Linked DNA regions of Variovorax paradoxus. Each later gene encodes a partner of the first gene's protein in a complex. Links are inferred from orthologs where the notes say so. Each region holds a gene or a part of one and is shown in the gene's direction. Other genes may lie near its edges.

Region 1 (3,070 bases):
CCACTTCAAGACCCACGCCAAGGACCACCATGGCCGCCGCGGCCTGCTGCGCATGGTGAGCCGCCGCCGCAAGCTCCTCGACTACCTCAAGTCCAAGGACGCCGACCGTTACACCGCGCTGATCGCCAAGCTGGGTCTGCGCAAGTAAACCGAATCGCATGAAAAAACGCCTGGGTTAGTCCGCTAGCTCAGGCGTTTTTTACTTCGCGATCCACTTTTCGGAGTGCCCAAACAGAGCGAAGCTGTGTCATTCCAATGAAGTTCGATCGATCTTCACTGGAATGGCATCGTGTTCTGAGAAGCCTCCGGCCCCTGCGGATCCTGAGTGGTTCGCTATCAAAACAGGAGCAAACATGAGCCTTTTCAACAAAGTCACCAAGTCATTCCAATGGGGTGACAAGACCGTCGTCATGGAAACGGGCGAGATCGCCCGCCAGGCCAGCGGCGCCGTTCTCGTCGACATCGACGGCACCGTTATCCTCGCGACCGTCGTCGCTTCCAAGAACGCCAAGCCGGGCCAGGACTTCTTCCCGCTGACCGTCGACTACATCGAGAAGACCTACGCCGCAGGCAAGATCCCTGGCAGCTTCTTCAAGCGCGAGGCCAAGCCCAGCGAACACGAAACGCTGACCAGCCGCCTGATCGACCGCCCGATCCGTCCGCTGTTCCCCGAAGGCTTCCTGAACGAAGTGCACGTGGTCATCCACACCATCTCGCTCAACCCCGAAGTCGATGCCGACATCGCAGCCATGATCGGCGTGAGCGCTGCACTGTCGATCTCCGGCGTGCCATTCAACGGCCCGATCGGTGCCGCCCGCGTGGGCTACATCAACGGCCAGTATGTGCTGAATCCGGGGCAGACCGCCCGCAAGGATTCGCAGATGGACCTCGTTGTCGCCGGCACGCAAGCCGCCGTGCTGATGGTCGAATCCGAAGCCCTGCAACTCAGCGAAGAAATCATGCTGGGCGGCGTGGTGTTCGGCCACGAACAGGCCAACATCGCCATCGATGCGATCCATGACCTCGTGCGCGACGCCGGCAAGCCGGTGTGGGACTGGAAGGTTCCGGCCGAAGACGAAGCCTTCGTTGCCAAGGTCAAGGGCCTCGCCGAAGACAAGCTGCGCGCCGTCTACCAGATCCGCAGCAAGCAGGCCCGCACGCAAGCCCTGCGCGAAGCCAACGCCAGCGTCCTCGAGGCCCTGAAGGCCGAAGGTGCCGACTTCGACAGCGGCAAGGTCAGCGACCTGCTGTTCGCCATCGAATCGAAGATCGTGCGCAGCCAGATCCTGTCGGGCGAACCCCGCATCGACGGCCGCGACACGCGCACCGTGCGCCCGATCGAAATCCGCAACTCGGTGCTGCCCCGCACCCACGGCTCGGCCCTGTTCACGCGCGGCGAAACCCAGGCGCTGGTGATCACCACGCTGGGTACCGAGCGCGACGCGCAGCGCATCGACGCGCTGGCCGGCGAATACGAAGACCGCTTCCTGTTCCACTACAACATGCCTCCCTTCGCCACCGGCGAAGTGGGCCGCATGGGCTCGACCAAGCGCCGCGAAATCGGTCACGGCCGCCTGGCCAAGCGCGCGCTCGTCGCCGTGCTGCCGAACAAGGAAGAGTTCCCGTACACGGTTCGCGTGGTTTCCGAGATCACCGAGTCGAACGGTTCGTCGTCGATGGCTTCGGTCTGCGGCGGCTGCCTGTCCATGATGGACGCCGGCGTGCCCATGAAGGCGCACGTGGCCGGTATCGCCATGGGCCTGATCAAGGAAGACAACCGCTTCGCGGTGCTGACCGACATCCTGGGTGACGAAGATCACCTCGGCGACATGGACTTCAAGGTGGCGGGCACCACCAACGGCATCACCGCGTTGCAGATGGACATCAAGATCCAGGGCATCACCAAGGAGATCATGCAGGTCGCATTGGCGCAGGCCAAGGAAGCGCGCATGCACATCCTGGGCAAGATGCAGGAAGCCATGGGCGAGGCCAAGGCCGAAGTCTCCAGCTTCGCACCGCGCCTGACCACGCTGAAGATCAACCCCGAGAAGATCCGCGACGTGATCGGCAAGGGTGGCGCAGTCATCCGCGGCCTGCAGGAAGAGACCGGCACGACGATCAACATCGACGAAGACGGCACGATCACCATCGCCTCGACCGACCCGGAAAAGGCCGAGATGGCCAAGAAGCGCATCGAGCAGATCACCGCCGAAGTCGAAATCGGCAAGGTGTACGAAGGCCCGGTCACCAAGATCCTGGACTTCGGCGCGCTCATCAACCTGCTGCCGGGCAAGGACGGCCTGCTGCACATCAGCCAGATCGCGCACGAACGCGTCGAGAAGGTGACCGACTATCTGAGCGAAGGCCAGATCGTGAAGGTCAAGGTTCTTGAGACTGACGAGAAGGGCCGCGTCAAGCTGTCGATGAAGGCCCTGACCGAGCGTCCGGCCGGCATGGAGTACAGCGAGCGTCCGCCGCGCGAAGACCGTGGTGACCGCGGCGAGCGCCGTGAACGCGGCGACCGTGGTGATCGCGGTGGCGACCGTGGTGGTGACCGCGGCGAGCGCGCACCGCGCTTCAGCAACGAGCAGCAGCAACAGCCGCGCAACGAGCAGTCGCAGGCCCCGGCCGGCGAGCAGCCGCAAGCCCCGCGCGAGCCTCAGGAGTAAGAAAGGGCGCAGCGGCGGCCGCGGGCCGCCGCTGCTATCTTTTGAACAGCTAGCTTCGCCCCATCTGCGGGCGTTGGAGGCCGAAAGATCATGAAAGCCATTGAAATCACTTCGTACGGTGCCCCCGAGGTGCTGCGCGTTGCGCAACGTCCCGACCCCGTCGCGGGCACGGGCGAGCTGCTGATCCGCGTGGCGGCAAGCGGCGTCAACCGTCCGGACGTGCTGCAGCGCAAAGGTCACTATCCGGTGCCGCCGGGCGCTTCCGACCTGCCGGGCCTCGAGGTGGCGGGCGAGATCGTGTCGGGTGATGCCGCGGCATTGGCCCAGGCGGGCTTCGAGATCGGCGACCGTGTGTGTGCGCTCGTCGCAGGCGGTGGCTATGCGGAACTCTGCGTGGCGCC
Region 2 (3,866 bases), 2.1 Mb from region 1 along the record:
TGCAGCTGACCAAGCTGCAGGCGGATCGAAGCGAGTCCCTTGTTGTGTTGATGCTGCTGATTCAACTTTGCCTGCGCTGGCCCACCTGGTTTCGACCAGTGGCCGCAGGCATCGAACGATCGGTAGCGCGCGCCACCCTTGCGCAACCGGCTATCAAAAAGATAGCTACCCAACACCGAATCTGGCTCGCGCCCATCCACGCGCCCCCACCCCGGCTGTCTGCTTGAGCTAACGCTCGAGAGGCCTGCACGCGCTCGGCGCGGCAGCGACAGCATCCGGGGCCCAAGCGGCAATTCCCTGGTTTCGCGGGCGTCGTCCGTGCATCGTTGGCCCATCAAGGGCCGGTAGAACGATACATATAAGGACAACGCATCATGAAGCGGATGCTGATCAATGCCACGCAGGCCGAAGAACGCCGCCTGGCCATCGTCGACGGGCAGAAACTGCTCGACTACGAAATCGAAATCGAAGGGCGCGAACAGCGCAAGGGCAACATCTACAAAGCGGTCGTGACGCGCGTCGAGCCTTCGCTCGAAGCCTGTTTCGTCGACTACGGCGAAGACCGCCACGGCTTCCTGCCGTTCAAGGAAATCTCCAAGCAGTACTTCGCCGAGGGCGTGTCTGCCAGCCAGGCCCGCATCCAGGACGCGATCCGCGAAGGCCAGGAACTGACCGTCCAGGTCGAGAAAGAAGAACGCGGCAACAAGGGCGCCGCCCTCACCACCTTCATCTCTCTCGCGGGCCGCTACGTCGTGCTGATGCCGAACAACCCCCGTGGCGGTGGCGTGTCACGCCGCATCGAGGGCGACGACCGCGCCGAACTCAAGGAGGCGATGGACCAGCTCGAGTACCCGAAGGGCATGAGCATCATCGCGCGCACCGCCGGCATCGGCCGCTCGGCGCCCGAACTCCAGTGGGACCTGAACTACCTGCTCAAGCTCTGGAGCGCCATCGACGGTGCGGCCAAGGGCGGCAAGGGCGCGTTCCTGATCTACCAGGAATCCTCGCTCGTCATCCGCGCGATCCGTGACTATTTCAATCACGACATCGGCGACATCCTGATCGACACCGACGACATCTACGACCAGGCGCAGCAGTTCATGGCGCACGTCATGCCCGAGCATGCCGCCCGCGTGAAGCGTTACCGCGATGACGCGGCCCTGTTCAGCCGTTTCCAGATCGAGCACCAGATCGAGTCGGCCTACGCCCGCACCGTGCAGCTGCCTTCGGGCGGCGCCATCGTGATCGACCACACCGAAGCGCTGGTCTCGGTCGACGTCAACTCCGCCCGCGCCATCAAGGGCGGCGACATCGAAGAAACCGCCACCCGCACCAACCTCGAAGCCGCCGACGAAGTGGCCCGCCAGATGCGCCTGCGCGACCTGGGCGGCCTGATCGTCATCGACTTCATCGACATGGACGAGTCGAAGAACCGCCGCGAAGTCGAAAGCCGCTTGCGCGACGCGCTGCGCCAGGACCGCGCCCGCGTGCAGTTCGGCTCGATCAGCAAGTTCGGCCTGATGGAAATGAGCCGCCAGCGCCTGAAGCCGGCGCTGAGCGAAGGTTCGTCGATCCCCTGCCCCCGTTGCGGCGGCTCGGGCCACATCCGCGACACCGAATCGAGCGCGCTGCAGATCCTGCGCATCATTCAGGAAGAGTCCATGAAGGACAACACGGCCGCCGTGCATGTGCAGGTGCCTGTGGAAGTCGCTTCGTTCCTGCTGAACGAAAAGCGCCCCGAGATCGCCAAGATCGAGCTCAAGCAGCGCGTCACCGTGCTCATGGTGCCGAACAAGACGCTCGAAACGCCGAACTACAAGCTCGAGCGCCTGAAGCACGACGACCCGCGCCTCGACCACATCGAAGCCAGCTACAAGATGGCCGACGAGATCGAGGATCCGACCTCGGTCACGCGCCGTTCGCAGGAGCCCACCAACAAGCAGACCCCGGTCATCAAGGGCGTGTTGCCCGACGCGCCCGCGCCTGTGGTGCCGCCCAAGCCCGAAGCGGTGCGCCCTCCGGTGGCGGCACCTGCACCGGTCGCACCGCCTGTGGTGGCCGCGCCCGTGCCGGCACAGACTGGCTTCGTCGGCTGGATCAAGAAGCTGTTCGGCGCTGCGCCGGAACCCGTGGCAGCGCCCGCACCGGCGCCTTCCGCGATTCCGGTCGAGGCACCGAAGCCTCGACGCGACGGCCGCCCTGGCCGTGACGGCGAGGCACGCGGCGGACGCGACGGCGAACAGCGCCGCGGCGGCCGCAACGGTGAAGGTCGCGGAGAAGGCCGCGGCGAGAACGGCGGCCGCTCGGGCGGACGCGACGGCGAACAACGCCGCGGCGGCCGTGGCGGTGAACGCCGCGAAGGTCGCGAGGGCCGTGAAGGGCGCGAAGGCCGCAACGGCGAACTGCGCGCCGACGGCACCAGCCAACCTCGCGATCAGCGCGAACCTCGTGAGCCGCGTGAAGCCCGCGCACCGCGCGACGGCGAACAACGCCGCAACGGTCGCGGCGAGCGTCGCGAAGGCGAAGGCCGCGAGGCCCGCAACCTGCCGACGGAGGCCCTCGATGGCAACGCCAACCTCGAAGCCCAGCAACTGGTGCCCGGCGCCGCGCAGGGCGAAGAAGGCAGCACCGGCGAACGCGCACCGCGTCCCCGCCGTGAACGTGGCGAGCGCGGCGACCGTGCGGAACGTGGTGAACGTGCCGAGCGCGGGGAACGCAACGACCGCGTCGAACGCAGCGCCGAAGGTGGCGAAGGCGCCGCCCAGGGCGAGCGCCAACCCCGCAACGGTCGTGAAGGACGCGAGCCGCGCGAAGGTCGCGGCGACGAGCAGCGTGCACCGCGTGGCGACCGCAACGACGGCCGCCGCGAGCGTCGCAACGACGCGCCGCAGCTGAACGGCGACGCTGAAGTGGCAGCCGCCGCCGATGCCGAGCAGCAAGGCAGCGAAGCCCTCGACGGCAGCAACGAGCAGGCACCGCGCCGCGAAGGCGACGAACGCCGCGGTCGTTCGCGTGACCGCTATGGCCGCGACCGCCGCGAACGCGGCCCGCGCGACGGCAGCGATGCCGCCACCGCCGAAGCGCCTGTCGCCACGGAGGCAATCGCCGAAAGCCAGCAGGCCCTGCCGCTCGCATCGGAGCGCGTCGAAACGTTCCAGGCTGTCGAAGCCATCGCCGCGGAAGTTCGCGAGCCGGCGCCGCAGCAGCAACCGCGTGCCGAGCGCCCTGCGCCGGTCGCGGCTGCCACCGCGCCGATCGTGGTCGAAAGCGCCAAGGCCCCTGCCGCCGCGCCCGCCGCCAATGGCCGCGCGTTGCCCAAGGTGCAGCCCTTCGAGCTGCCGCTGGCCGAACTCGCGCAGATCGCCGAAGGTTCGGGCCTGCAGTGGGTCAATTCCGACGCAGAACGCATCGAGCAGGCACGCGCCGCAATTGCCGCCGAACCGAAGCCGGTGCATGTGCCCCGCGAGCGCCCGCCGGTGGTGGTACTCGACGAAGGCCCGCTGGTGCTGGTCGAAACGCGCCGCGACCTCGGTTCGATGTCGCTGCCGTTCGAGCAGGCTGCTCCTGACGCTACAGCGCAGCAACGCACGCTCTGAGCGACACCCGCTCGCAAATGAAAGACGGCGCCGATGGCGCCGTTTTTTTATGCTTGCCCCGGATCAGGCCTCAGTCACGGGCTCGTCGCCGGCAGACCTGGCTTCTTCGGCCGTGGCACGTTGGGCGAACACCGCGGCGCGCTGGGCCCTGATGGTGTTGCAAGCCAGCACGGCTGGCGCTTCGCAGGATTTGAGCCGGCTTGCCGCATCGATGCCAAGGGCACCCTGATCAGAGCTCGGCGCGACTGCGTGTCCAGGGTGTGTCGGCCT

What was found.
Region 2: the proteins of pnp (region 1) and AACL56_RS10010 are in contact, whole or in part, in a cryo-EM structure (PDB 9QH0), measured with the Escherichia coli proteins. The link is inferred for Variovorax paradoxus from one-to-one orthologs.

Annotation. Positions count from the first base shown.
Region 1 is NZ_LR743507.1:4,291,550-4,294,619, reverse strand. Bases 12-3,011 are described here. They hold pnp (polyribonucleotide nucleotidyltransferase), read left to right. Parts: upstream 12-353; coding sequence 354-2,669; downstream 2,670-3,011. Other genes in these bases: AACL56_RS19930 (NAD(P)H-quinone oxidoreductase), read left to right, coding at 2,760-3,011; rpsO (30S ribosomal protein S15), read left to right, coding at 12-148. Outside these bases: more of rpsO, read left to right, coding at 1-11; more of AACL56_RS19930, read left to right, coding at 3,012-3,070. UniProt on the Escherichia coli protein: Involved in mRNA degradation. Catalyzes the phosphorolysis of single-stranded polyribonucleotides processively in the 3'- to 5'-direction. Also involved, along with RNase II, in tRNA processing.
Region 2 is NZ_LR743507.1:2,234,125-2,237,990, reverse strand. Bases 1-3,796 are described here. They hold AACL56_RS10010 (Rne/Rng family ribonuclease), read left to right. Parts: upstream 1-374; coding sequence 375-3,596; downstream 3,597-3,796. UniProt on the Escherichia coli protein: Endoribonuclease that plays a central role in RNA processing and decay. Required for the maturation of 5S and 16S rRNAs and the majority of tRNAs. Also involved in the degradation of most mRNAs.